3 regions of the Bradyrhizobium icense genome follow, and region 3 is predicted to be linked to each of the others. Evidence: predicted binding sites of a transcription regulator. Region 3 holds the regulator's gene; each other region holds the start of a gene.

Region 1 (2,264 bases), 300 kb from region 3:
TTGCACCGTTAGCGGGTAGTTCGGAATGGGTTCGGACAATGCGAGCTGCCGGATCCTGGTCGGATCGATTTTCTTGGTCTCGACCAAGACGCGATAAATCTGCTCCGAGAGAGCGCCGGCTGGCACCTGCCCGGCCGCGACGGCCCGCGCGACCGCATCGTGCTGGCCGAGATGGACAACCTTGTAGTCTGCATCGCCGATCAGCCCCTGCCTGGCGAGAAGGGCCCGCGGCGCAAGATGGCTCGACGTGGAAGCCCTGTCGCCGAATGCGAACGGCTTGCCCTTGATGTCGGCCAGTTCCTTTACCGGGCCATCCGCGGTGGCGATCAGGATCGACTGGTAGTTGGGCTTGCCCTTTTCGACACCGACACCGAAGGGCTCGATGTCGGGTGCCTTCGACTTGGCAAGCACGTAGGAGAACGGACCGAAATAGCCGACCTCGATGCGGCCGAACCGCATCGCCTCGATCATCGACGAATAGTCGGTGGTGACGATGATCTCGACGGGCTTCTTCAGCACTTCCTCGAGATACCTCTTGAGCGGCTGTGCATTCTGAATGATCGTCGATGCGTTCTCGTCCGGCAACAGCGCGATCCGCAGCTTGTCGGGGCTGGTCTTGTCGGCGGCAAATACCGGAGCGGCGAGCGCGCAGAGGCCGGCCGCGGCCGAGCCGACAAGAAAATTGCGGCGTTGTATCATCGATTTCTCCATCCAGATTGACGGCTCGACTAAGCCGCTTTGGCCAAGGCTTTGCGTTCCGTCGCGTAGATATGATCGAGCGTGGCCGAGCCGAGTTGATCCGGCGCGCCTTCGAAAGCGATGCGCCCCTGTGCCAGCCCGATGATGTGATCGGCGAACTGGCGTGCCAGATCGACCTGATGCAGGCTGACGATCGCGGTGATGCCATCCTCGCGGCAAATCCGATGAAGATCCTCGAGCACCTTGACGGAGGTGGCGGGGTCGAGGCTCGCGACCGGTTCATCGGCGAGCACGATCTCCGGCTTCTGGGCCATGGCGCGCGCGATACCGACGCGCTGCTGCTGTCCGCCGGAAAGCTGGTCGGCGCGGTCCAGCGCTCGGTCGGCAAGGCCGACCCGGTCGAGCGCCTCCAGCGCCAGCAGCCGGTCGGCGCGTGGCAGCGGCAAAATCGACCGCAGGACGCTGTGTGCGGCAAGCCGTCCCGTCAACACGTTGTCGAGCGCCGATAGCCGGCCGATCAAATGATGTTGCTGGAACACCATACCGGTCCGTCGCCGATGCGCGCGCAAGTGAGCCCGGCTGGAGAAAATCGATCCGCGTCCTTCAACGCAAACCTCACCGGAAGTCGGCCGCACGAGCCCATTGAGGCTGCGCAGCAACGTCGATTTTCCTGCGCCTGAAGTGCCGAGAAGAACGATGAATTTTCCCCGCTCGAAGACGGCTGTCGTCGGCCGCAGCGCCACGACGCCGTTGGGATAGGTAACCGTTACGTTCCGGAGCGACAACATATCGGATCTCGCAGGCTGTTCGCCAATTCCGAACAATGATGGTCATTGTTCGCTTAGTCCGACTATCAACTGTCCATGACGTGGGGATGACACACTGCCCAAGGCGGGCCAATGCCTGACAAGCCGACCGAGCTTGACGGAACGCACTCGACTCAAAACGCGGTTTTGGGATCGCTGGTTCGATTCCGAAGAGCGGCGCTTGCCTCCGCGCTACGGCTTCGCCTTGGCAATAATCCGCCGCTCCATGTCACCGGGAAACCGTCGCGGCTGTGCGGAAATAAAATGGTTCGCTCGGAAGCGAGCCGTACACGAATGGCTCCTGCTGCCGACCGGTTGCGGCCATTACGTCATCGCGCACGAAGCGGAAAAGCATGGAAATTTCCAAGCCCGGCTGCTTCAGCCGCTTGAGCAGCGCCTTCATGAATGGGCTGTTGCCGTCGTCGCCGTCATGCGCCACCTGACCAGCCTTCGCCGCATAGGCGACCATGGTCCCGCCCTCGGGCTCCACCCGTGCCAGCCCCGTTCCGAGCGAACGCGTGCTGTTGGTGAAGCGCATCTGCGGCGCAAACGGATTGTCGCGGCATGCATCCAGCACGATGAGACGCAGTCCTCGAGCGCCTTCGATTGCCGCGCTCAGTTCGTCGATCGACACCGCTTCGAGGCGCACGTCGCGGTCGGTCTTGAACTGCGCATCAACAGGCGCGAGCCAGTTGACGCCGCCCATCTCGAGCCCATGGCCGGCAAAATAGATTACGGCCCAATCGGACATTTCGGCTT
Region 2 (2,264 bases), 1.8 Mb from region 3:
TTCGATCAGTTGCGCGATCTTCCCGGGGAGCGGAAGAGCCAGCCGCAGGTCGGGATAGCTCGGCATCGCAAACGTGCGAAACGATTGCGGCGTCAGGAAACTCACCTCCACGCCAAGTCCCCTGGCCGCCTCCGCCGTCGCGATCAGCGTGCGCACCACGCCGTTGACCTGGGGATGCCACGCATCTGTCGCGACCAGGATATGCGTCATGCGGCGCGCGCCGCAACGCGGGGAACCGGCGCAACCTTTCGCACCGGATCGGTCCAGGTGATGATCTCGAACCGGCCGTCCTCGTGCTCGGCAAGCGCGGTGCAGCTTTCCACCCAGTCGCCGCAATTCATATAGCGGATGCCATGCTCGTCGCGGATGGTGGCGTAGTGGATGTGACCGCAGATCACGCCGTCGGCACCGTGCCGCCGCGCCTCGCCGGCCAACGTCTTTTCGAACGCGCCGATATAGTTCACGGCGTTCTTCACCTTCAGCTTCGCCCATTGCGAAAGCGACCAATAGGGCACGCCGAACATGCGGCGAAAGAAGTTGACGAGGCGATTCATCTGAATGGCGAAGTCGTAGGCTTTATCGCCGAGATGCGCGAGCCAGCGCGCGTTCTGCACGACGAGATCGAAGATGTCGCCGTGGATGACGAGGTAGCGCTGGCCGTCGACACCGGTGTGAATGGTGTTTTCCACCACATCAATTCCGCCGAAATGCGTGCCGTAATAGTTGCGCAGGAACTCGTCGTGATTGCCCGGCACGTAGATGACCTTGGCGCCCTTGCGCGCCTTGCGCAGCATCTTCTGCACGAAGTCATTGTGCGATTGCGGCCAGTACCAGCTCGACTTCAGCGCCCAGCCATCGACGATATCGCCGACGAGATAGATGGTATCGGCGTCGTGGCTTTTGAGGAAGTCCAGCAAACGGTCGGCTTGCGAGCCGCGGGCTCCGAGATGGACGTCGGAGATAAACAAGGTACGAAAGCGCCGTTCGGGGCTCTCTTCACTTAGGGAGTCACTGCCCATATCTGTGCACCTAGCAGATTTCTGTGACAGGGCGATGACCGTTCACGCGGCGTATAGCCCCACGAGAATCAATGCCGCGCCCTTGGCTCTCGCGGATAGCAGCGCGATGCGACAGGCAAGCGACACGGCGTCGGCAACAACTTCTCGTCGTCCCTGCGAACGCAGGGACCCATAACCACCCCGATGCTTATTGTTGGAGAAGACAACGAGCCGCCGCTTCAATTGATAAGCCGCGGCGCCGCGATGAGCGCAATGGCGCTCACGCTCCGGGTCCCTGCGTTCGCAGGGGACGACGGCTAATAAAACGTGTGAAAATGATGCACGGGCCCGTGACCGTGACCGACGCTGAACCGGTCTGCCGCGGCAATCGCAGCGCTGACCCAGGCCTTGGCGTTATGCACGGCGGTTTCCATGTCCTCGCCTTTCGCGAGCTCCGCTGCGATCGCCGAGGACAATGAGCAGCCGGTGCCGTGGGTATTTTTCGTCGCAATGCGCGGCGCGGCCAGTGCGATGGTGCCGCTCTTGCCGAACAGATAGTCGACGCACTCGGCGCCCTTCCCGTGGCCGCCCTTGATTAGCACTGCCTCGCAGCCCATGGCCAGCAATCGCCTGCCCTGACTTTCGACGGCGGCCTCATCCGTAGCCACCGGTTCGTCAAGCAGCGCGGCGGCCTCAGGCAAGTTGGGCGTAATGACCGAAGCAAGCGGAATGAGTTTTGTCCGCAGCGCTTCGACCGCTTCCGCAGCCAGCAGCCGGTCGCCGGAGGTTGCGACCATCACGGGATCGAGCACGACATGCTTCGGCGACCAGCGCTTGAGGCCGGCGACGATGGCGTCGATGACTGATGGCTGCGCCACCATGCCGATCTTGACCGCTCCGACGTCGAGATCGGAAAACACTGCATCGATCTGGGCGGTCACGAACTCCGCCGGCACCTGATGGATGCCGCTGACGCCTTCGGTATTCTGTGCGGTCAGCGCCGTGATCACAGAGGCGCCGTAAACGCCGAGCGCGGCAAACGTCTTCAGGTCGGCCTGGATACCGGCGCCGCCGGAGGAATCGGAGCCGGCGATGGTCAGCGCGATCGGCGTCGTCATCGCAAGCCTCGCGCACATCGTGGGTTGGGAGCCATGGATTGTCCTACCGCGCCATGGCATGGGCAGCAAGCTGGCTTGCCATTATCAGCGGTTTTTGGCCTATTGGGACCAGCCAATTCGGAGACGACAGCGATGGTTCCCTTCTTCG
Region 3 (2,264 bases):
CTGGAGAACGATTTCCAGCCGCTGAAGTTGATGCGCGGCCTGGAACACATGACCGATCTGGTGCAGTCGCAGGTCAAGTCGGTGCTGGACGCCTATGCGGCGCACGATCTGCCGGCGGCGATGGCGGTGTGGAAAGGCGACGAGGAAGTCGATGCCATCTGCACCTCGCTGTTCCGCGAACTCCTGACCTACATGATGGAAGATCCGCGTAACATCTCGTTCTGCATCCACTTGATGTTCTGCGCCAAGAATATCGAGCGGATCGGCGATCACGCCACCAACATCGCCGAAACCGTGTTCTACATGATCGAGGGACAGCAGATGCTCGACAAGCGCCCGAAGGGCGACATGACGACGTTTGCCACGACCGTACCCAATACCTGACAAAGCGTTTTCAAGCGAAGTGGAAACCGGTTCGCATAGCAATCAAGTTTACGCAGATTGCGTAGACTTATCTGCGCAGAGAACACGTCAAACAAGAGAGGCAAGAGCAGGATGAGCGCGCGCATTATGGTGGTCGAGGATGAGGAAGCGCTCACCACGCTGTTGCGCTACAACCTCGACGCAGAAGGCTATGAGGTCGAAACCGTCGGCCGCGGCGACGATGCGGATACGCGGCTGAAGGAGCGCGTGCCCGATCTTGTCGTGCTCGACTGGATGCTGCCGGGGCTCTCCGGCATCGAACTGTGCCGCCGCTTAAGGGCGCGCCCCGAAACCAAGCAATTGCCGATCATCATGCTGACCGCGCGCGGCGAGGAGAGTGAGCGCGTGCGGGGGCTTGCGACCGGCGCCGACGATTACATCGTCAAGCCGTTCTCGGTGCCGGAACTTTTGGCGCGCGTGAAGGGCCTGCTGCGCCGGGCCAGCCCCGAGCGGCTCGCCACCGTGCTGACCTATGGCGACATCGAACTCGACCGCGAAAAGCGTCGCGTCGCTCGCTCCGGCCGCCAGATCGATCTCGGCCCGACCGAGTATCGCCTGCTGGAATTTTTTCTTGAGCATCCCGGCCGCGTCTTCAGCCGCGAGCAGTTGCTCGACAGCGTCTGGGGCCGCGACATCTATATCGACGAGCGCACCGTCGACGTCCACATCGGCCGCCTGCGCAAACTGCTCAACCCCGGCCGCGAGCAGGACCCGATCCGCACCGTTCGCGGCGCAGGCTACGCGCTGGATGACCGGTTTGCGAAGGTGGAGCCGTAGCTGCTCCGCTGCAATCTCGGCGAACTCAGCCTCGGCGAACCCAGCCGTCGTCCCCGCGAAACGCGGGGACTCGTAAACACCAATCTCGATTGTTGAAATGCGCTGGAGCTTCAGCGAGGCATAACCACGTGCGCCTGTGGTTATAGGTCCCGGCGTTCGCAGGGACGACATCGTTGAGATAACGGCGCGCCCCTTACCTCGTCTGCTTCGGCTGCTGCCTTCGCCGATCGGCGGCGGGCTGGTAGGCGATACGCGAGTGGTGGGCGCAATAGGGCAGGCCTGTGAGCGCCTTGCCGCCGCAGAAGAAGAATTCCGGACTCGAGGGATCGCCGACCGGCCAGTGACAGGTGGCCTCGTTGAGTTCGAGCAGCGACAGCCGCTGGCTCATCGGCACCACGTTGTCGAAGGCGATCGGATCCGGCTCCATCTCGACTTCGAAGGCGTGCGCCAGCGCGGTGTTGCCGCGCGAGACCGGGCGCGCTACCCGCATCATCGGCTGGGCGGGACGTGCCTTGCGCTGCCGCGGGGCGGCCGAGGAGGGGCTCTTGGCGCGGCCGGACAGGCCCAGCCGGTGAACTTTGCCGATCACTGCGTTTCGCGTCACATTCCCGAGTTCCGCGGCGATCTGGCTCGCCGACAATCCGGCTTCCCAGAGCTTCTTAAGCTGTTCGACGCGATCGTCGGACCAGGTCAAAACGGTCATCGTAATCTTCCCTTCGCATCGCGCCGGCCAATCGGGGGCAGCGCTGGCGAGTCATTCGTCTTAAAAATCCCTGCGGTCAGAATCCCTTAGCCCTCGCCGGACGCGCTAACCGCGCCGAACGTTTACGCCTGCACAAAAGGACTCTAAGGGATCAGAAACTGCCGCACGAGATGTCGTACCCGACAGCCCAAACGCTACAATATGGCGTGACTCGGGCGCAAGAGTCCGGGCTCGAACGTCCACATCTTCTGTACATCTAGGCATTTCACTGCGTGTTTTCCACCACACCGCAATCTTACGGATTTCAGCATCCTGCACTGCAGGAAGGGCCGTTCCGTGGCGTGTTGACAGCGCCCCCCGC

What was found. Region 3 encodes PhoB, which activates phosphate uptake and scavenging genes when phosphate is short. Its sites were predicted from a motif close to TGTCATNNANCTGTCAT; they were not measured.
Region 1: the regulator PhoB is predicted to act here: its motif matches at 1,563-1,579, upstream of phnC (phosphonate ABC transporter ATP-binding protein).
Region 2: the regulator PhoB is predicted to act here: its motif matches at 1,043-1,059, upstream of LMTR13_RS28165 (UDP-2,3-diacylglucosamine diphosphatase).

What each region holds. Positions count from the first base shown of each region.
Region 1 is NZ_CP016428.1:7,517,665-7,519,928, forward strand. It holds gene phnD (phosphate/phosphite/phosphonate ABC transporter substrate-binding protein) at 1-699, opposite strand, end outside; gene phnC (phosphonate ABC transporter ATP-binding protein) at 729-1,487, opposite strand; gene LMTR13_RS34880 (caspase family protein) at 1,735-2,264, opposite strand, start outside.
Region 2 is NZ_CP016428.1:6,019,181-6,021,444, forward strand. It holds gene LMTR13_RS28160 (glycosyltransferase family 4 protein) at 1-210, opposite strand, end outside; gene LMTR13_RS28165 (UDP-2,3-diacylglucosamine diphosphatase) at 207-1,019, opposite strand; gene thiD (bifunctional hydroxymethylpyrimidine kinase/phosphomethylpyrimidine kinase) at 1,316-2,116, opposite strand; gene LMTR13_RS28175 (Lrp/AsnC ligand binding domain-containing protein) at 2,249-2,264, shown strand, end outside.
Region 3 is NZ_CP016428.1:7,816,616-7,818,879, reverse strand. It holds gene phoU (phosphate signaling complex protein PhoU) at 1-384, shown strand, start outside; gene phoB (phosphate regulon transcriptional regulator PhoB) at 496-1,200, shown strand; gene LMTR13_RS36235 (GcrA family cell cycle regulator) at 1,394-1,903, opposite strand.